Regions from separate parts of the Rhizobium sp. FG113 genome, predicted to be linked through region 1. Evidence: predicted binding sites of a transcription regulator. Region 1 holds the regulator's gene; each other region holds the start of a gene.
What was found. The regulator PhoB, encoded in region 1, activates phosphate uptake and scavenging genes when phosphate is short. The targets are predictions, from matches to a motif close to TGTCATNNANCTGTCAT.
Positions count from the first base shown of each region.

Region 2: the regulator PhoB is predicted to act here: its motif matches at 3,551-3,567, upstream of ACODTZ_RS31420 (DUF1045 domain-containing protein).
Region 3: the regulator PhoB is predicted to act here: its motif matches at 2,456-2,472, upstream of ACODTZ_RS19545 (NAD-glutamate dehydrogenase).
Region 4: the regulator PhoB is predicted to act here: its motif matches at 2,641-2,657, upstream of ACODTZ_RS15090 (BtaA family protein).

Region 1 is NZ_JBMDKV010000002.1:523,021-528,487, forward strand. Features, by position in the region: gene pstA (phosphate ABC transporter permease PstA) at 1-543, shown strand, start outside; gene pstB (phosphate ABC transporter ATP-binding protein PstB) at 558-1,373, shown strand; gene phoU (phosphate signaling complex protein PhoU) at 1,417-2,130, shown strand; gene phoB (phosphate regulon transcriptional regulator PhoB) at 2,167-2,850, shown strand; gene ACODTZ_RS09740 (GcrA family cell cycle regulator) at 2,933-3,478, opposite strand; gene ACODTZ_RS09745 (aspartate aminotransferase family protein) at 3,906-5,102, shown strand; gene argF (ornithine carbamoyltransferase) at 5,150-5,467, shown strand, end outside.
Region 2 is NZ_JBMDKV010000022.1:51,182-56,648, reverse strand. Features, by position in the region: gene ACODTZ_RS31435 (PAS domain-containing hybrid sensor histidine kinase/response regulator) at 1-1,486, shown strand, start outside; gene mnmC2 (tRNA (5-methylaminomethyl-2-thiouridine)(34)-methyltransferase MnmC2) at 1,499-2,239, opposite strand; gene ACODTZ_RS31425 (NAD(P)/FAD-dependent oxidoreductase) at 2,238-3,416, shown strand; gene ACODTZ_RS31420 (DUF1045 domain-containing protein) at 3,640-4,362, shown strand; gene puuE (allantoinase PuuE) at 4,461-5,384, shown strand; gene uraD (2-oxo-4-hydroxy-4-carboxy-5-ureidoimidazoline decarboxylase) at 5,384-5,467, shown strand, end outside.
Region 3 is NZ_JBMDKV010000008.1:137,971-143,437, forward strand. Features, by position in the region: gene ACODTZ_RS19530 (lytic murein transglycosylase) at 1-740, shown strand, start outside; gene ACODTZ_RS19535 (carbonic anhydrase) at 816-1,457, opposite strand; gene pdxY (pyridoxal kinase PdxY) at 1,527-2,402, opposite strand; gene ACODTZ_RS19545 (NAD-glutamate dehydrogenase) at 2,648-5,467, shown strand, end outside.
Region 4 is NZ_JBMDKV010000005.1:52,015-57,481, reverse strand. Features, by position in the region: gene ACODTZ_RS15100 (glycoside hydrolase family 25 protein) at 1-547, opposite strand, end outside; gene ACODTZ_RS15095 (class I SAM-dependent methyltransferase) at 678-1,352, opposite strand; gene ACODTZ_RS15090 (BtaA family protein) at 1,349-2,593, opposite strand; gene ACODTZ_RS15085 (serine hydrolase domain-containing protein) at 2,773-4,164, shown strand; gene ACODTZ_RS15080 (transglycosylase SLT domain-containing protein) at 4,185-5,099, opposite strand; gene ACODTZ_RS15075 (LysE family translocator) at 5,248-5,467, opposite strand, start outside.

The sequences.
Region 1 (5,467 bases):
GAGGTCAACATCAACAACCTCGCGGCCGTTCCTTCGATCGTCTACGGTCTGCTCGGTCTCGCCGTCTTCATCAACTTCGCAGGTCTGCCGCGCTCCGCGTCGCTGGTCGGCGGTCTGGTGCTGACGCTGATGACGCTGCCGACCATCATCATCGCCACCCGCGCAGCGCTGCGCGCCGTGCCCCCTTCGATCCGCGCGGCCGCTCTCGGCCTCGGCGCTTCGAAGATGCAGATGGTGTTCCACCACGTTCTGCCGCTGGCAATGCCTGGCATCCTGACCGGCACCATCATCGGTCTGGCGCACGCGCTCGGTGAAACCGCGCCGCTGCTCCTGATCGGCATGGTCGCCTTCGTCGCCAATGCGCCTGCCACCCCGATGGATCCCTCCACGGCTCTGCCGGTGCAGGTTTACATGTGGGCAAACGAAGCCGAACGCGCCTTTGTCGAGCGCACGTCCGGCGCCATCATCGTCCTGCTCCTGTTCCTGATCGTCATGAACCTCGGAGCCATCCTCTTGCGTCGTCGCTTTGAGCGCCGCTGGTAAACGGAGTAAACATCATGAACATGTTGACGGAAGCAGCAGTTGAGAAGGCGCTAGACCAGAAGATGAATACCATTCCGTATAAAATGATCGGCCAGGACGTCTCGGTTTACTACGGCGAGAAGCGTGCGCTTTTCGACGTGAAGCTGAACATCCGCGAAAACACCGTGACGGCTCTCATCGGTCCGTCGGGCTGCGGCAAGTCCACCTTCCTGCGCAGCCTGAACCGCATGAACGACACGATCGACAACTGCCGCGTCACCGGCAAGATCACGCTCGATGGCGATGATATCTACGATCCGGATATCGACGTCGTCGAACTGCGCGCCCGCGTCGGCATGGTGTTCCAGAAGCCGAACCCGTTCCCGAAGTCGATCTACGAAAACGTCGCCTACGGCCCGCGCATCCACGGTCTCGCCAAGGCGAAGGCCGACATGGACGTCATCGTCGAGCAGAGCCTGCAGCGCGCCGGCCTGTGGAACGAAGTCAAGGACCGCGTGCATGAAGGCGGCACCGGCCTCTCGGGTGGTCAGCAGCAGCGTCTGTGCATCGCCCGCGCGATTGCCGTCAGCCCCGAGGTCATCCTCATGGACGAGCCCTGCTCGGCGCTCGACCCGATCGCGACCGCCAAGGTCGAGGAGCTCATCCACGAGCTGCGCGAAGCCTACACGATCGTCATCGTCACGCATTCGATGCAGCAGGCAGCCCGCGTCTCGCAGCGCACCGCCATGTTCCACCTCGGCAACCTCGTCGAGGAGAACGATACCGACAAGATGTTCACCAACCCGGATGATCCGCGCACCCAGGATTACATCATGGGCCGCTTCGGCTGATCTCCGAAACCGGTAAACCTCAGGACATTCAAGGATAAGCCCCATGGCATCGACACATATCTATTCCGCCTATGACGATGATCTCAAGTTCCTGACGCGCCGCATCTCCGAAATGGGCGGCCTCGCGGAACAGATGGTCGGCGACGCTGTTCGCGCGCTCGTCAACGGCGACACTTCGCTCGCCCAGAAGGTCATCTCCGACGACGTGATCCTCGATCACGCCGAGCGCGAGATCGGCGAGAAGGCGATCATCACCATCGCCCGCCGCCAGCCGATGGCTGCCGATCTTCGCGAAATCATGGGCTCGATCCGCATCGCGGCCGATCTCGAGCGCGTCGGCGATCTCGGCAAGAACACTGCCAAGCGCGTCATCGCGGTCCAGAGCACCGGCGTTCCGCGCAAGCTCGCCCGTGGCCTCGAGCATCTCTCCGAACTGGCGCTCGTCCAGCTCAAGGAAGTTCTCGACGTCTACACCAGCCGCGTTGCCGACCGCGCCAAGTCGATCCGCGAGCGCGATGAGGAAATCGACGCGATGTACACCTCGCTGTTCCGCGAGATGCTGACCTACATGATGGAAGATCCGCGCAACATCACCAGCTGCACGCATCTTCTCTTCTGCGCCAAGAACATCGAGCGCATCGGCGACCACGCCACCAACATCGCAGAGACCATCTACTACATGGCTACCGGCGCCCAGCCGGAAGGCGAACGTCCGAAGGACGACACCGCCAACACCGTCGGCGCGGTCACGGAATAAGCGTTCCGGACCCACGCCCCCAGGAGACCGAGACGAATGATCCCAAGAGTAGCAGTCGTTGAAGACGAAGAAGCACTGAGCGTGCTTCTTCGCTATAACCTTGAGGCCGAAGGCTTCGAAGTCGATACCATCCTTCGCGGTGACGAGGCCGAGATCCGGTTGCAGGAACGCACGCCGGACCTTTTGATCCTCGATTGGATGTTGCCCGGCGTATCCGGCATCGAGCTGTGCCGTCGCCTGCGCATGCGCCCGGAGACGGAGCGCCTGCCGATCATCATGCTGACCGCCCGTGGCGAGGAAAGCGAACGCGTTCGCGGCCTGTCGACCGGCGCCGATGACTATGTCGTCAAGCCGTTCTCGACGCCTGAGCTCGTCGCCCGCGTCAAGGCGATGCTGCGCCGCGCCAAGCCGGAAGTGCTCTCCTCGTTGCTGAAGTGCGGCGATATCGAGCTCGATCGCGAAACCCATCGCGTTCACCGCAAGAGCCGCGAAGTCCGCCTCGGACCGACCGAATTCCGCCTCCTGGAATTCCTGATGTCGTCGCCCGGCCGCGTCTTCTCCCGCTCGCAGCTGCTCGATGGCGTCTGGGGCCATGACATTTATGTCGACGAGCGCACCGTCGACGTTCACGTCGGCCGCCTGCGCAAGGCGCTCAACTTCTCGAACATGCAGGATGTCATCCGCACCGTTCGCGGCGCTGGTTATTCGATGGAAGCGTAAGGCGCTTCCATTTCATCCGATCCAACGAAAAACGGGCCCCGCGAGGGCCCGTTTTCTTGTGTTCCTTATCCGGCTTTCCGGGTCATGCGACCCGGTTGGCGGCCTTGCGGCGCTCGTTGACCGGCTGGTAGGCCATCCGCTGGTGGTAGGTGCAGTATGGCGAGTTGTCAGGGGACTCGCAGCCGCAGAAGTGAAAGTCATCCGTCAGCGGATCGCCGACCGGCCACTTGCACGTACGCTCGGTCAGTTCCGTAAGGCCGAGGCGGCGCGAGATCGGAACGACAACGTTGGAAGCCGGACGGTAACGGACTTCCTCGATCGCATCGATGTCCATCTCTTCCTTGAGAGCCACTGCGCCCTGCGGGCGGGCAACGGCGCGGCTTGGCGAGATGCGTGCGGAATTGAAGTTGCTGGCGGGGCGGGGCGTCGAAACCGCCGGGCGCTTCGGCGCCCGGGTCGCGGTCGTCGTGCCGCCGGCCTTGGCGCGGCCAGGCAGGTTCAGACGGTGGACCTTGCCGATGACGGCGTTGCGGCTTACACCGCCAAGTTGTGCCGCAATCTGGCTGGCGCTCAGGCCTTCGGCCCAAAGCTTCTTCAGTCTTTCAACGCGCTCGTCTGTCCAGTTCATGCCCTGTCTCCGCCTTATTGCGTTGGTGTAGGCAGAATCCCTCACCCATGGCACGGACGTGTCCGGACCAAGAAACGCTTGCTCGATTTTGGTGACTAGTTCCGCCGCATGCAGTCTAGTAATTGAGTTTTAACCTAGAGTGAGGGCGACTCCGTGACAAGAGTCGGTTGAATCGCGGCGAATCGATTTCTCGGTTTTCCCCAACTTGCTGGGTGAGAGAGTCATTTCTGCAACATTAGCTGTTGATAGCTCACCGGCACCCCGATGCTTGCTTGACGCATGCGACAAAAGCTCAGTTTTGTTGACATCGCACTGCGAAAAGACAATAGTGCCCCTCGCCGCCGAAAGGCGGCATTTTTCATTTCCGGGCACCCGCTTTTTAGCCGGAGTCCGGGCGATTATTGAGCGAATGACAGGAGATCGCGCCATGGCTGAAGCCGCGCCGCTTTATGATACCTACTCTCGTGCCCCGCTGCGGTTCGAGCGAGGAGAGGGCGTGTGGCTGATCACCGAAACTGGCGAGCGATATCTCGATTTCGGCGCGGGCGTTGCCGTGACCTCCGTCGGCCATAGCAATCCGCATGTCGTCGGAGCACTGAAGGATCAGGCCGATAAGGTTTGGCACCTTTCCAACATTTACGAGATCCCCGGTCAGGAGCGCCTCGCCAAGCGGCTTACGGATGCAACCTTCGCGGATAAGGTGTTCTTCACCAACTCCGGCGCCGAGGCGCTGGAATGCGCGATCAAGACCGCGCGCCGCTACCAGTATTCGAAGGGCCATCCCGAGCGCTTCCACATCATCACCTTCGAAGGTGCCTTCCACGGCCGCACGCTGGCGACGATCGCTGCCGGCGGCCAGGAGAAGTATCTCGAAGGCTTCGGCCCCAAGGCACCCGGTTTCGACCAGGTTCCCTTCGGTGATATCGAGGCCGTTCGCGCTGCGATCACCGATGCCACGGCCGGCATCCTGATCGAGCCGGTACAGGGTGAGGGCGGTATCCGCCCTGCGACCGTGGAGTTCATGAAGGCGCTGCGCCAGCTCTGCGATGAAAACGGCCTGCTTCTGATCCTGGACGAGGTTCAGACCGGCGTCGGCCGTACAGGCAAGCTCTTTGCTTATGAGCGGTTGGGCGTAACGCCGGACATTCTGGCCGCCGCCAAGGGCATCGGCGGTGGTTTCCCGCTCGGCGCCTGCCTTGCAACGGCTGAAGCAGCCTCCGGCATGAAGGCCGGCACCCATGGCTCGACCTATGGCGGCAACCCGCTTGCCATGGCTGTCGGCAATGCCGTGCTCGATGTGATCCTTGAGGAAGGCTTCCTGCAGCACGTCAGCGACGTGGCACTCGTCTTCCGCCAGGGGCTCGCATCGCTGAAGGACCGCTTCCCCGATGTGATCGAGGATGTCAGGGGCGAAGGCCTGATGCTTGGCGTCAAGGCGGCTGTTCCGTCGGCTGAGCTCCTGCAGGCCATCCGCGCTGCCAACCTGCTGGCCATTCCGGCCGGCGACAATGTCATCCGTTTGCTTCCTCCGCTCGTCGTCACCGCCGACGAAGCCCGCGAAGGCCTCGCACGCCTGGAGCGTGCCGCCGAGAGCGTGCGCGCCAAGGCAAAGAAGACGGCTTGAATGGATGGATGCCCGGCCGGATGGCGGGCGCAACAGGTTAAAGACAGATGGCTTCCCCAAAACACTTTCTCGATCTTTCCGCGGTAACCTCCTCCGACCTCAGGGTCATCATGGATGACGCCAAGACCCGCAAGCAGGCCTTCAAGGCCGGCCAGGGCGACAAGCCGCTGGCAGGCAAGATGCTGGCGATGATCTTCGAAAAGCCCTCGACGCGTACCCGCGTCTCCTTTGACGTCGGCATGCGCCAGCTCGGTGGCGAGACGCTGTTCCTTTCAGGCACCGAAATGCAGCTCGGCCGCGCCGAAACGATTGGCGATACCGCGAAGGTCCTGTCGCGCTATGTCGACGCAATCATGATCCGCACC
Region 2 (5,467 bases), on a different contig from region 1:
CACCAAGTCCGGCAATGCGCTGATGACCATCATCAACGACATTCTCGACTTCTCGAAAATAGATTCCGGGCAGATGACGCTGCGGCGCGTGACCTTCGATCCGGTCGAGGCCGTCGAGGACGTGGTGACGCTCTTGTCGTCGCTGGCGGCGGAAAAGAGCATCGAGCTTCTGGTGCGCGTCACGCCGGGGCTGCCTGCGGCGATCATTGGCGATGCCGGGCGTTTTCGCCAGATCGTAACCAATCTTGTGGGCAATGCCGTCAAGTTCACCGAGCGGGGCCATGTGCTGGTCGAGCTCGGCTATGTCGCGGGTGCCACCGACGAGATCATGGCGACGTTGCGTATCGAGGATACCGGGATCGGCATGCCGAAGGACCGGCTCGACCAAATCTTCGGCAAGTTCTCGCAGATCGATTCCTCCTCGACGCGGCGTCACGAAGGCACCGGGCTGGGATTGGCGATCACGGCGGGTCTCGTCGACTTGTTCGGCGGTTATATCGAGGTCGACAGCGCTGTCGGCGAAGGCTCGGTCTTCACCGTCACCCTGCCGTTTACAGTCGGCGCCAAGCGGGCGGAGCCGCGGCCGCTGCCGGTCAATGTGCGCGGCGCGCGCGTGCTTGTTATCGACGACAACGCGGTCAACCGCCAGATCCTGACCGAGCAGCTCACGCAATGGGGCTTCGATGGCGCGGCCGCCGAAGACGGTGTCGAGGGGCTCGCCATTCTCGAGGAAGCATCCGCACTCGGTGTTTCCATCGATGCGCTTGTTCTCGACTACCAGATTCCCGGCATGAACGGCGCCGATATCGCCCGCCTGCTGCGCGCCGACGAACGCTTCGCCGACCTGCCGATCGTCTTCCTGACCTCGATGGATATCTCGGGCACCGAGAAGGAATTCGCGGCGCTGAACGGCCAGGCGCATCTGATGAAGCCGGCCCGCGCCAACGTGTTGCGCAACACGATCGTCGATGTCGTGCGCACCAACAGGATCAGGCTGGCGCCGACGCTGCGCCCCGTCATCGAGGCGCCGCCGCTTGAGCCTGAATTGTTGCCGGAAGCTCTCAGCGAAAGAGCGCCGCCATCCTTCATCGACGTGCTCGTCGCCGAGGACAACGAGGTCAACCAGATCGTCTTCACGCAGATCCTGCAGGCGACAGGGCTGAACTTCCTCGTCGTCAAGAATGGCGAGGAGGCTGTCGAGGCCTGGGAAGCCTATACGCCGCGCATCATCATGATGGATGTGTCGATGCCTGTCATGAACGGCCACGACGCGGCGCGGCGCATCCGCGAGCTCGAGCGCGGCCAGGGGCACCGCGTGCCGATCATCGGTGTCACGGCGCACGCGCTCGACGCCGACCGCGATCTCTGCCTCGACGCCGGCATGGATGACTACATGGCCAAGCCGATCAGCCCCGAACTGCTGGAAGAGAAGATCGCGCTCTGGCTCGGCAAGGAAGGCCGCGCGAGCGGGGTTTCGCTGAGCTAGGCTAGAGTTGGTCTAGCTCTCGGCGCGCTTGACGCCGCACAGCATTTCGCGCTTGCCGGCGAAACCCGGACGACGCTCGACCGCGAAGCCGGCGGCGCCCAGATTGCGGCGGACGAAACCGGCTGCGGCGTAGGTCGCGAAGGTGCCGCCTGGGACAGTCTTCTCACAGACCAGCGTCATTAGCTCCTGCGACCACATGTCGGCATTTCGCGATGGCGCGAAGCCATCCAGATACCAGGCATCGAAACTCGCCTCGGCCGCCGCCACGCCATCGAGCGCCCGGCCGCAGACGACGCTCAGCGTGGTCTGCTCGTCGAGCTTCAAGGACACGATGCCCTCGGGCTGATCCGGCCAGGCCGAGACCAGCGCGATGCGCTCGGCGTCGATCTCCGGCCAGTGCGACAGCGCGCGGTCGATCTCGTCGCGCCGCATCGGGTAGAGCTCGAAGGACATGAAGTGCAGATGCTGGCCTTCCGCGCGCTTCAGCTTCCAGTTTCTGAAGGTCTCGGCGAAGTTCAGGCCGGTGCCGAAACCGAGCTCGCCAATCAGGAAGCTCTGCGCCTGAGCCCATCGCTCGGGCAGGCCGTTTCCGGCGAGGAAGACATGGCCGCATTCGAGGCGGCCGTCGGTCTGGCAATAAAAATGGTCGCCAAAGGCCGGCGAATAGGGCATATCGCCGTCGCGCCATTCAAGCGGCCGGTTCGCCATCTCAGCCTGTGCCAAATTAATCTGATCGGGATCGATGTCTGTCATGTCAACAGCCGATAGTCCGGCCTTGCCCTCGGGTCAATTGTCCACTGATCTGTTGATCGTCGGCGGCGGCATCATGGGGCTCTGGGCGGCCGTCTACGCCGAGCGGATGGGGATCGACGCGGTGCTGATCGATGCCGGCGTGCTTGGAGGCGGGGCGAGCGGCGGGTTGCTGGGCGCGCTGATGCCGCACATGCCGGACAAATGGAATTCGAAGAAGCAGTTTCAGTTCGATGCGCTGGTGGCGCTGGAGGCCGAGGTGGCGCGGCTGGAGGCCGAGACGGGCCTCTCAACGGGCTATCGCCGCTCCGGCCGCCTGATCCCGCTGCCCAAGCCGCATCTGCGCGATATCGCGCTCGGGCATTCCGGCGATGCCGACAGCCACTGGAATGCCGGCGAGCGACGCTTCCATTGGAAGGTGATCGATACGCCTGATGTATCCGGCTGGCCGGACGCTTCCGGTATGGAGGGGGGCTTCGTGCATGACACGCTGGCCGGCCGGGTGGCGCCACGGTCGCTGACGGGTGTGCTCGCAGCCTTTCTCCGCCGCGCCAGACATGTGCGCATCATCGAGAATTCAGCCCTTCGCGGCATCGATGCCGGACGCGGGGTTGCCGACACCGATGCTGGGCCGATCGCCTTCGGACATTGCATTATTGCGGCCGGTTACCAGTCGTTTCCGCTTCTGGCGCGCGACACGGCGGGCCTGACACAGCCGCTCGGGCAGCCGGTGAAGGGGCAGTCGGCGCTTTTGAAGGCGGATATCGATCCTGGCCTGCCGACCATCTTCCGCGATGGGCTTTATGTGGTGGCGCATGAGGGCGGGCATGTCGCGATCGGCAGCACCAGCGAGAATCGCTTCGACGCACCCTTTTCGACCGACGGACAGCTGGATGTGCTGGTCGAGAAGGCGCGGGCGCTGGTGCCCTTGCTGCGCAATGCGCCCGTTATCGAGCGTTGGGCCGGGCTGCGCCCCAAGGCGATCGATCGCGACCCGATGATCGGTCCGCATCCTGCGCATGAGAAATTGCTGGCGCTGACCGGTGGCTTCAAGGTCAGCTTCGGCCTTGCGCATCGGCTGGCCGAGGCGGTGGTGCATATGGCAACCGGCACCGCGATACCGTTCGCGGTGCCCGAGAGTTTTCAACTGATCAATCATATTCACGTCGCTTCACGCTAAAGTGCCTCGCGATCGCTTGAATTTTCTCGTTTCGCTTACGCTTTTCCGTTTTTCGCTGTCTAATCCTGAATTCAGCGGCCACTTTCGCGAGATATTTGGCAATTCACGTTAAACGTGAATTAGCACTCGCTGTCCTTCGTCAATCTGTCATGCAAATCGCCTATCTGCTTGCAAAACGGCGGCGCGCTGACGAGTCGCGCCTGGTGCCGACGGAGAAAATTGCATGCGATACGCCATATGCTTCACGCCCGCCGCGAATGACCCGCTGTCGCACGCGGCCGCCAATTGGCTCGGCCGAAACGTGTTTTCCGGCGAAATGGTGGAGCCCACGGCAATCCGAGGGCTCAGCATTCACGAGGTCGCCTTTCATACGGCGGTGCCGCGGCGCTACGGTTTTCACGGCGCGCTGAAGGCACCCTTCCGGCTTGCGGCCGATATGTCGGAGCCGCAACTCTTGCGGGAACTGATGCGCTTCTGCGGCACGCTGACGCCGTTTTCCATTCCGCGGCTCGAGGTCGCGCGCACCGGTAGCATCTTCAGCCTGGTGCCTTCGCTGCCCTGCGACAACGTCCAGTATTTGGCGTCCTCGATCGTGCAGCAATTCGACCAGTTCCGCGCGCCGCTCAGCGATGCCGATATCGAGCGAAGCGATCCGGATGGGCTTTCGGCGGCGCAGTTCGCCAATCTGCATCGCTGGGGATGCCCCCATGTGATGGACGAATTCCGCTTCCACATGCCGTTGACCGGTCCGGTCAGCCTGGTCGACATGTCGCGCATCGAGCGTTCGCTGCGCAGCGTTTTCGAACCGGTTCTCATCGATCCCGTGAAGATATCGAACGTGGCGCTGATGGTGGAAGAGGGCAATGGCGGGCCGTTCCGGGTGCATTCGCTGCATCCGATGGGCAAGGTCAGCGCGCGGCGCGAGCGGGTTCCCGTTCCGGCCTAAGCGATTGTGCCATAAAGGCAAAACTCTGTTGCGCAGTTTCCGTCTCGACATTCGCTCTTGAGGTGTTACCGTTCGCCGACTTTCTGGAAGGTGATTTCATGGTATCCGAGACTTACCCGCGCAATCTCGTCGGCTACGGCCGCAACACCCCCGACCCGAAATGGCCCGGCGGCGCCAATATCGCCGTGCAGTTCGTCATCAATTACGAAGAGGGCGGCGAGAGCTGCATTCTGGATGGCGACGCAGCCTCGGAAAACCTGCTGTCGGAGATCGTCGGCGCCGCTCCATGGCCCGGCCAGCGCAATCTCAACATGGAATCGATCTACGAATACGGCTCGCGGGCCGGTTTCTGGCGGCTCTTCCGGATGTTCACGGAGCTCAAGGTGCAGGCGACCGTCTATGGCGTCACGCAGGCCATGGCGCGCAACCCCGAGGCGGTGGCGGCGATGAAGGAAGCGGGCTGGGAAATCGCCAGCCACGGCTACCGCTGGTTGGAATACAAGGATTTCCAGGAAGAGCTGGAGCGCAAGCATATTCTGGAAGCCGTGCGGCTGCACACCGAACTAACAGGCGAGCGGCCCTATGGGATGTATCAGGGCAAGCCATCCGACAACACGCTGCGGCTGGTGCAGGAAGAGGGCGGCTTTCTCTACTCGTCGGACAGCTATGCCGACGATCTGCCTTTCTGGGTGAAGGGCGTGGATGGCAAGCCGTTCCTGATCATTCCCTATACGCTCGAAACCAACGACATGCGCTTTGCCACGCCGCAGGGCTTCAATTCGGGCGACCAGTTCTTCACCTATCTCAAGGACGCGTTCGACACGCTCTATGAAGAGGGTGAGGCGGGCAGCCCGAAGATGATGTCGATCGGCCTGCATTGCCGGCTTGTCGGCCGCCCGGGCCGCGCCGCGGCGCTGAAGCGCTTCATGCAATATGTGCTCGACCACGAGAAGGTGTGGATCCCGCGCCGCATCGAGATCGCCGAGCACTGGCACAAGCACCACAGACCGGAGACCATCTGATGATCGCACGCGACGAATTCATCTCCCGCTTCGGCGGCGTCTTCGAACACTCGCCCTTCATCGCCGAGCGCGCCTTCGACGAC
Region 3 (5,467 bases), on a different contig from region 1:
AGTGCAGCAACACCAGCGCGGGCTTCGACCAGTGGGTGGTTGCCTTCAAGCAGGAAGCAGCGGCAAACGGCGTCAGCCGTTCCGTTCTCGACAAGGCCTTCGCCAACGTCGTCTACAACAGACCGACAATTTCCGCCGACCGCGGACAGAAGAGCTTCAAGCTCTCCTTCGACGCCTTCATGCAGAAGCGCGGCGGCCAGGCCATCATCTCGCGCGGCAAGGGCATGAAGCGCGCCAATGCGGCGCTCTTTGCCAACATCGAACGCAAGTACGGCGTTCCGGCCGGCCCGCTGATCGCGATCTGGGGCATGGAAACCGGTTTCGGCAGCTACATGGGCACCCAGCACACCATGTCCGCTGTCTCCACGCTGGCCTTCGATTGCCGCCGTACCGCCTATTTCACTGACCAGCTCTACGCAGCGCTTCAGCTCGTCGGCGAAGGCTTCCTCAGCCCGCAGGCGCGCGGCGCAGCCCATGGCGAAATCGGTCAGACACAGTTTCTCCCGCGCAACGTCGTGCTCTATGGAGCGGATGGCGATGGTGACGGCCGGGTCGACATGGTCGGCTCACGCGCCGACGCGCTGGCCTCGACCGCGAACTTCCTGAAGGGCCACGGATGGCGTCCGGGTGCCGGTTACCAGCCGGGAGAGCCGAACTTCGCAGCCATCTCGGGCTGGAACGCTGCAACGGTCTATCAGCAGGCGATCGCCTATATCGGCCAGCAGATCGATGCGAACTGATCCACACCTGATGATGAAATGAAAAAGGCGCCGCGGGAAACCGCAGCGCCTTTTTGCTTGGCTCGGATTATCGTGTCAGACGTCAGGGCGAATGAAGTCGCGCGTTTCTGCGTCCATGACCCACAATTCGCCGGTCGAAATATCGAACCAGGCGCCATGAAGCTGGATGTCACCAGCCTCTTCGCGCGCCTTGATCTCCGGAAATGTGCGGAGATTGTCGATCGAGTTGCGGATCGACACACGCTCCAGCGCCGTCTGGCGTTCACCGGGTGTCATCACGTCGTTGCTCTGGATCTGCTCAGCCGCCGGCCGCACCAGCGACATCCAGCGACCGATGAAGTCGCCGGGCGACAACGGCTCGGCATCGGGATCGAGCGCAGCGCGGATACCGCCGCAGCGACCGTGCCCCATGACGACGATATCAGTGACCTTCAGGGCCAGAACCGCGAACTCGAGCGCAGCCGAGGTCGCATGGAAATTGCTATCAGGCTCGTAGGGCGGCACCATGTTGGCTACGTTGCGCACGACGAAGAGCTCGCCGGGCCCGGAATCGAAGATGAGCTCCGGTGCCGCGCGAGAGTCCGAACAGGCAATGACCAGCGTGCTCGGGCTCTGCCCGTGCTCCGCCAACGTCCTGTATCGGTCACGAGCGTCGGCATAACGCCCGCTCATGAAGTTGCGATAGCCGTCGAGAAGTGTATCTGGAAAACGCTGCATGATCTTCGATTACAGCGTGAGCGATGCAAGATCAATATCGCAGCGCCAAATGCGTTAACGGCGCGACCGCTAGCTCTTTCGCCGCTGCGCCGGATGCATCAGATGCCGCATCTGCACCATCGCCATTGGCGTCGACAGGCTGGAGGCGTCGTTTGCGAGCGTCAGCTCATCGCTACCGCGCTTCACCGCCCGAGCCAGCACCTCGTAGACGCTGGCCGTCGCCAGCTGCAACGCCTTTTCGTCTTCCATGCCGGACTGCAGCCGCGATAGGAAAAGCGCGGCGAGAAGATCGCCCAGGCCGTTTGGCGGATTGTCGATCAACCGGTGCTCGGCAAGCAGCGCGTGGCGCCCGGAAAGATAGAGGTTGCCCGTTCCACCAGCCATCATCGGCACCGCCGAGGTCACCAGCATGCGAGCGGGCCCAAGGGCGAGTGCCGCCTCCATGATCTCGGTATTGCTCTCCAGCGGCGCGCCGGACAGCCAGGCAAGTTCGTAGCGATTTGGGGTCGCCAGCGATGCCAGCGGGATCAGATGGTCCCGGATTGCTTCGGCCGTCGCCTCGGGAACATAAAGCCCGCCGAGATCGCCCATCACGGGATCGCAAACGTAAAACAGATCGGGATTTTGCTCCCTGAGCGCGGTGATCAGACGGCCGACGGAGCGGGCTTGCGCGGCATTGCCGAAATAGCCCGAAAGCACCGCCTTGACCTCGCCGATCCACGGCGCGCGAATGAGATCGTCGATCGCCGCGTCGAAATCGGCCTCCGCGAAGGTCAGCCGCGTCGAACGGCCGTGGCCCGGATGCCAGGGTAGAACGATGGTCGGCAGCGCCCATACCTGGTGGCCGAGCGTCTCGAGCGCGAACACCGCCGCCCGATTGCCGACCGATCCACGAACGACGTGGCTCGATATGACGATCACCGTGCCTGCTGCATTCTGCGACATGTTTATCCGATCCGGGTTCCGATCCTCAGTTGATCGTCTTTTTGCTGCGCGACTGTCAACAACTCTTCATTCGGACGTGATCAAACTTCTGGCGACGAAAATCATATTCGGATCATTTTTTACAGAATTGACGACATGCCGGCTAAATTCGCACGAAAACTGCGATCGACGTCCCTATTTTAGCAATTTTTCTGTCAAACCTTCTGCTAACCTGCGCGCAATCGAGAAAATGGGGGACACAGTCAATGGCTGCTCGAAACAATCCGAAACGGGAAAAGCAGATCGAGAGCGCGAACAAGATCGCGACGGCAATGGGCGAGCACTATCTCGCGCCGGATATTCTCTTCGGACGCGCCAGCGGCGATGACCTTGAATCCTACACGCCTGAAATGCTGGCGATTTCCGCCGTCCACTGCGCGGCCGAACTCGCCGCCTGGACCGGCAATGCGCCGCGTGTCACCGTCACCTCGCTCGACAATGTGGAACCGGATGGCGTGGCGGTATCGGTCCTGTCGGTGACCGATCACAACATGCCGTTCCTCTACGAATCGGTCATGGGTGAGGTGACGAGCAGTTACCGCGATCTTTTCATGGCGGTTCATCCCATTCTCGTCATGCAGCCAGGTCACCCGCCGGAACTCTATTCGCCGGATATGCCGGGCGAGCCGGCAAACCGCGTCAGCCACATTCAGCTACACCTCGCCCCACTCACCCCGGCGCAGTCCGCCGATCTGATCGAGCGGATCGAAATCGTCCTCGAACAGGTGCGCCTGTCGGTTTCCGACTGGAAGCCGATGCTGGACAAGCTCGGCACCGCCATCGACGAACTGTCGTCGCGCAATGTCGGCCGCCGCAAGGCAGATCGCGATGAAGCGGTCGCGTTCCTCACATGGCTACGCGACGCCAACTTCACCCTTCTGGGGATGCGCGAATATGTCTATTCCGGCAAGGGCTCGGATGCGAAGGTCGAGCGCGACAAGGGCACGGGGCTCGGCATCCTTTCCAACCCGGATGTCCTGGTGCTCCGGACAGGCCGCGATGCCGTCACCACGACGCCGGAAATCCTCGCCTTCCTTGATGGCCCGGAGTTCCTGATCGTCACGAAGGCGAACGTCAAATCCGTCGTCCACCGCCGCGCCTATATGGACTATGTCGGCGTGAAGCGCTTCGACGAGAGTGGCAATGTCACCGGCGAACTGCGCATTGTCGGCCTTTTCACCTCGACGGCCTATACGTCGCTCGCAACCGACATCCCGCTGCTGCGCTCGAAGGTGGAGAAGGTGAAGGAGCATTTCGGCTTCGATCCGATGAGCCATTCCGGCCGCATGCTCGACAACACGCTGGAATCCTACCCACGCGACGATCTCTTCCAGATCGACACTACCCTACTCGCCACCTTCGCCGAACAGATCAACGATCTCACCGACCGACCGCGTGTGCGGGTGCTGCCGCGCATCGATCACTTCGATCGTTTCGTCTCCGTTATCGTTTACGTGCCGCGCGAGGAATATGATTCGATCGTCCGCGAGAAAATCGGCACCTACCTCAAGACCATCTATGACGGCCGCGTCTCGGCCTACTATCCGGCTTTCCCCGAAGGTGGCGTCGCCCGCGTCCATTTCATCATCGGCCGCTCCGGCGGAAAGACGCCGCGTATCCCTCAGGCGAAGCTCGAAGAAGCGATCCGCGCGATCACTGCCCGCTGGGACGACCGCTTCGAAATGCTTGCCGGTCCGAAGGCGCCCAAGATCAAGGTCAGCAACGCCTACCAGGATCTCTTCCCGCCAGAGGAAACCTTCGCAGACTTCGCCGACATCGTCGCCTGCGCGACGGGCGAGCAGATCCGCATCGAATTCTACACGCGCCTCAAGGACGGCGTGTCGCTGCTCTGCCTGAAGATCTTCCACTTCAATGGCCAACTCGCGCTCTCCCGCCGCGTTCCGCTCCTCGAGAATCTCGGCTTCAGCGTCATCAGCGAAGGCACCTTCGACATCAACGTGACGCTGGCCGACGGCAGCGAGAAGCTGGTCGTGCTGCATGACATGGAACTCGAAGCCCAAAGCGGCGCCGAGATCGATCTGCAGCAGCATGGAGCCGCGCTGGAAGAAGCCTTCCTGTTCGCCTTTGCCGGTGTCATCGACAACGACAACTTCAACCGCCTGATCATCTCGGCCGGCCTGTCGGCCCGCGAAACAAGCGTGTTGCGCGCCTACTCGCGCTATCTGCGCCAGGCTGGTATCGCCTATTCGCAGGATTACATCGCGACGACGCTGGATAAATACCCGGCTATCTCCTCGCTCATCTTCCGCCTGTTCCACGATGGCCTCGACCCGAAACTGACCGAGAAGAACAGGATCAAGAAGGCGACAGATCTTCACGCCAGGATCGAGACCGCGCTGTCGGACGTTCCAAGCCTTGATGACGACCGCATCCTGCGTCGCTACGTCAACGTGGTCGACTCGACGCTACGCACCAACTACTTCCAGCGCAATCCCGACGGTTCCGCAAAGGCGATGCTGGCCTTCAAGCTCGATCCGCATTTGATCGATGGCCTGCCGGCGCCGAAACCGTTCCGGGAGATGTTCGTCTACGGCGTCGAGGTCGAGGGCGTTCACCTGCGCTTCGGCCGGGTGGCGCGCGGCGGCCTTCGCTGGTCGGATCGCGCCGAGGATTATCGCACCGAAGTGCTGGGCCTCGTAAAGGCGCAGCAGGTCAAGAACGCCGTGATCGTGCCTGTCGGCGCCAAGGGCGGCTTCTATCCGAAGAAGCTCCCTGTCGGCGGCAATCGCGACGAGATCTTCAATGCCGGGCGTGAAGCCTACAAGACCTACATCCGTACGCTGCTTTCGATCACCGACAACATTTCCGGCACCGAAATCATCCCGCCTGAAAACACGGTGCGGCTCGATGGCGACGACCCCTATTTCGTCGTCGCCGCCGACAAGGGCACGGCAACCTTCTCCGACACCGCGAATGCGCTGGCGCAGGAGGCAGGCTTCTGGCTCGACGATGCCTTCGCCTCGGGCGGCTCCGCCGGCTATGACCACAAGAAGATGGGCATCACC
Region 4 (5,467 bases), on a different contig from region 1:
TCGGGCGCTTGCCGTAATAGGCCTCGAGCCTGTCCATGAAGCGCTTGATCTCCGAGCGCACGGTCTCGGGATCGGGGCGCGTGCGGCATGTCTTCGATTCCCCGTTCCACTCGACATCGAGCACCGGCGGCAGCTTCATGGATTCCTTCGGCACGTTGCTGATGAACCAGTCCGCCTGTTCGTCGGCGGACGAGCAGAAATAATAGAAATGATAGGGGGCGTGCGGAATGCCGACCTGGCGGGCTTCCTGCCAGTATTCGCTGAAGCGCGGGTCGATGCGGTCCTTGCCTTCGGTCGCCTTGATGAAGGCGAAGTCGACGCCCGACTTGCGCACCGTCTGCCAGTCAATATCGCCCTGCCACTTGGAGATGTCGATGCCGTGGATGGCGTTTTGCTGCGGATGCTTAGGCCCGAAATCCTGCGGATCGGTGTCCTGGAAGCGCATCTTCGGCTTTATCGAGGCGGTGGAGAGATAGTCATAGCCCGAGGAGGTGCAGCCAGCGAGCATGAGGGCCAAGGGCAATACGCATAACAGAAGCCGGCGCATGGATGTTCCGTCGTGAACCGAATGATCTTTTTGCCCCACAGCCTGACCTTCGAATTGACGCGTCCAGCGCTTAGATGCCCTCTCTATTCACCATATCAACGTAAAAAATCGGTTAGTTTCAAGCTAAATATTAGCGGGCCTTAATTATTATCGCGCGCCAGGCATAGCCGCCGCCGATCGTCTTGAAGATCAGCTGCGCATTTTCCTGGTCAGCCTTGGCCTGCAGGACGTCTCGCAGCGTCGCGCGCGGCGTGACGTGGAACTTGTCGAGCCAGGAGCGCAGCAGGGCACGGAACCAGCCGGGCAGGCCTTCCTGCTGGCCGAAATCGACGATGTGCAGCTGGCCGCCGGGGGCGAGTGCCGCGAGCGATGCGTCGATCGCGCGCTCCCAATCGGGGATCATCGACAGCGCGTAGGAGATCATCACCCGGTCGAAACCATCGACGCCGAAATCCCCGGCGTCAAAAGCCGTGGCGTCGGCGACGCGGAAATCGGCCGAGGTGTTCAGCCCCGCGAAGGTCTTGCGGGCCGAGATCAGCATTTCCTGCGAGATGTCGAGGCCGTAAAGCCTGGCCTCAGGATAATGCCTGTGGGCCAGCGCCAGATTGCGACCGGTGCCGCAGCCGACCTCGAGCAGCGTGGCGCCCTTGATAAGATCGAGATTGCGGATCGTCTGGTCGCGGCCGAGGAGATAGTATTTGCGCGTCAGGTCATAGATATGGCGCTGGTAGCGATACATGCCGTCCATGAGGTCGGCATGTTTCTCCGAGGGCGCGTCCACCGGGCTCATATCCGTCCGGCTCATGGCTTCTTCACATAGATGTGGAAGCCGCCGTAGATGGCCGAGCGGTCGAGCGCGGTCAGTTCGAGCGAGCGGTCCTCGAGATAGGTCCACTGGTCGCGGATGGCGGGCGAAAGGCGGCCTTCGATGATGCTCTTTTCGGCGGCGGTGCGGAAGATGACGCGGGCGCCGTCGCGGGCGGTGCGCGAAATTTCCGACCAGACGTCGTTCAGCTGCTGATCCGTCATCCAGTCCTGCGCGTCGAGCAGGATGTAGCGGTCGCGCGAGGCGGCGGGCTCGCCGGCAAGCAGTTCGGTGAAGCTTGCATGGTGGACGCTGACGCGGTCGACATTGGCGCGGATCGCCTCGTAGTGCTCCGCCTTCAGGTAGGTCGGCAGCGGACCTTCGCCTTCATCGGCATAGCGGCGGGCGAAAGCCTGCCAGGCGAAGTAGTTTTCCTGCATCGGGAAATGACAGGTGAGCTTTTCCAGACGATGGCGCAGAACCGGCGCGATCGAATTGTCGGCGGCGAGGCTTGCGAGCTCGTCATATTGCTGCGGCGGGATGCCGAGGCCGAAGAGCGAGCTCTTGCGGCTGGTGATCCAGCGCACGACAGGCTTTTCGAACAGAGGCGCGATCTTCTCGTCGAAGAGCTGGCGCTGTTCTTCCATCGTCTTCGCCTTGGCGACGCCGGTGAGATCGATGCCATGGACGCGGGCGAGAAGGTGGGCGGCGCCGATGAAGCGGCCGAGCAGGCCCGTCTTGTAGATGTTGCGATCGAAGACGGTGACGCGGCGGCGGCCGAACTTGCGGCCGTTCCAGTAATTGCTCGTCGCTTCATCCAGATTGGCCGACAGGAAGCGATCGAAGGCCTGGCTGTTGGCGGACTGGTTCGGCCTTGCCAGGAAGCGAACGAGATCGGCGTGAGCGGGAAGGTGGCGGAAGGCGCCGAGCTTCAGCTTGTTCAGCGCGATATGGTGCGGGTTGAGATCGACGACGTCGATCGAAGCAGGGCTCTGCGAGAGATAGGCGAGCATGTTGCAGCCGCCGGAGCCGATGGTGACGATGCGGTGATGCGGCTCGAGCTCCATCGCCTTCATGTCGAGATCGGGATCTTCCCAGATCTGCGGATAGACGAGGCCGGAAAAGAGCAGCCCGAAAAGACGTTCGGACAGGCCCTCTTTCGAAAAGGCCTTGTGGCGGAGAAGAGCTGCCTTGAGTTTCCGGTTCTTGCGGAAGCCGGCATCCGGGGCAAATTCCGTCATAAGTGAGTCTCTCAACATTTAGCGTTCAGGGCGTTTAACGCGGCGGCGCTACAGTTTGATGACGTTGCCTGTGGGCGGCCTTGGCTGTGGACACCTCGCGCAATTGGGAATGGCGAGCACTTGACGGGGCTTTCTAAACGACAATTTTCCTGCTTCTCTATCGGTTCGGAGGGGCGCTTATGGGACGTGTTCTGCGTATCTTGAAGACGGCGGCTGCAGGCGTTGCCGTCATCGTCGTTGCGGGTGCGGGCTGGCTTTATGTCAGGCCGCCGGAGTTGCTGAGGATCGGCGACGGCTATGCGGCGAAGATCGTCTGCTCGAATGTCTTCCTGGCCGGACGCGACGCGAATGCCGTGCTTGCCGAAGACGTCCAGGCGCCCGGAAATCCCTTGCTGCGGTTGATTCGCGTGCATGTCGATGAGGCCGGCAAGCAGGTGACGGCGCGCATCCTCGGCCTGTTTGCCGCCAATTATGCGATCTACCGCGATGGCCTCGGCTGCACGGCCGTGCCGGATGGCGATTTCGCCGCCGCTAGGAAGGCGGTGCCCGAGCCCGTCGTCACGAAGCCTTCCGAGGACGCAACCGTGCTGCCGATCGAAAACGATGCGGCGATCTCAGCGCTGCTCGCCGATCCCCGTCTGACCGGTGAAAACATGCGCGCGGTCGTCGTCGTCCATGATGGCAAGATCGTCGCGGAGAGTTACGGCAAGGGGTTTTGTCCGCAAACGCCATTGATCGGCTGGTCGATGACGAAGACGGTCAACGCCGCGCTCGTCGGCCGGTTGATGCTCGACGGCAAGATCGATGCCGGTGATGCCGGGCTGTTTGCGCAATGGCGCGACGACAAGCGGTCGCAGATCACGCTTGGGCAACTGCTGGGGATGGAGAGCGGCCTCAGGTTCAACGAGAACTACGGCACGGTGGCTGACGTCACCCGGATGCTCTATCTCGACGCGGACCAGACGGCGCTGCCCGCAAGCCTTGATCTCGACGACGATCCCGGCACGCAGTTCAACTATTCCAGCGGAACATCCGTCCTGATCTCCCGCATCTGGATGGATCGCCTGGGCGACGAGAAGCAGGCGATCGATTATCCGAGGACGGCCCTGTTCGATCCGCTCGGCATGTCGAGCGCGGTGTTCGAGGTCGATGCGCGCGGCACTTTCGCCGGCAGCTCCTATCTCTATGCGACGGCGCGTGATTGGGTGCGGTTCGGGCAGTTCCTGTTGCAGGATGGGGTCTGGAATGGCGAGCGGCTGCTGCCCGAGAGCTTCATGAGCATGATGCGCACGCCGACGGCATCTTCCGGCGGCATGTATTCGCATGGTCAGGCCTGGCTTCGCCCGCCCGGCAGCGGCAGGAGCGGGGAGACCGGCATTCCGGCCGACGCCTTCTGGCTGGAAGGGCATGACGGGCAGAGCATGGTGATCGTGCCCTCGGCCAGTCTCGTCATGGTCAGGCTCGGCCTGACGCCGAGCTGGCTCAGATACCGGCCGGAAATTCTGCTGAAGGAGATACTGGCGACGCTGCCGTCGCCGACCCGATCGGCGTCGGCCGATCCCGCTCATTAGAGCCTTTGGGGCTGTAGGGCTTAGTAGTTGCCGTGGGCGATGTCGTCCATGCCCTTGCGCTTGGCGTCGTAGTAGTAGCCGCGGGCGTAGAGCCTGACGGCGTTGTCTTCGCTGTTGTCGGACACCAGCCATGCGCCGCGCAGATACTTCGCGGCATATTTGATGTTGGTTTCGGCGTCGAACAGGCCCTCAGGCTGGCCGTCGTAACCCATCGACTTGGCGGTGTTGTACTTGATCTGCATGAGGCCGAAGTAGCCGCGCTTGTTGTAGGCCTTCGGGTTGTACCGGCTTTCGCGATGAACGACGCGGTGAAGCAGCGTCGCGGGAACCTTGTAGATCTGCGAATATTTATCGATGATCTTGGTGATCGCGCTCTTTTCGACCGTCGGCGCGCCATCGTCGTCGCTGTCATTGTCGCTGAACATCGGCGGCGCGGTCGGCGGGTCCATCGGGCCCGATGTGTCGAAGCCGTAGTCCATCATCGAATGCGGCGTGGTGTCGATCGCCGAAAGGGCGGCAATGGCATTGTTCTGCGGGCTGGCGGCGAAAGCGAGCTCGGTCGACGGTGCGCCCGGTCGTGGTGTCGGCACCACGGACTGGATCGCGGTCATTTCAGGCGTCAGCGGGATCTGGCCGTAAGCGGCTGGCTGCAACTGCGCTGTCTGCTGTGCCGAATCGACTGCTGGCATTGCGGCGGTTGCGACGGACGCAGCGGTCTGGTCGCCGCCGATCTGTGTTTCCGGTGTGCCTTCGCCGGCTGGAATGGCCGCGAACATCGCGTCTTCGCCGGGCTTCGGGGTAGGGACGACGACCTGTTCGGCCATCAAATCCGCCTGGGATGTGTATTCGACGCTCGAGCAGCCAGCAGCAACGCAGCACAGCATCGTGGATACGATGAGATTGCGTTTCAAGCCGGAAAAACCGATCGCTGCCATACTCTCACTCTCGTGAAAACGCGCCACCCCGGCAGCGTCAAAAGTTACCAAAAACCTTAAGCCCTGAATTGCCAATTAACCTATTCGTTGCTTTGCGGCAACCCACGGAAAATTTCTTGAGCTTTTCGCGGTCGGTAACCTGAGATTTTCAGGCGGCGATGCGGCGATATCCGGCGGTCACGGCGCCGGCTGCAATGAGCAATGTGCCGCCAGTGCGATTGACCGCGCGCTGCACGGCGGCCTTGCGAATCAGGCCCCGCGCGGCGTGCGCGGCAAGGGCGTAAGTGGAGGCGTTGATGGTCGCGAGCACGAGGAAGGTGGCTTCCATGATCAGCATCTGGCCGAAGAAGGGAAGCGCAGGATTCAAG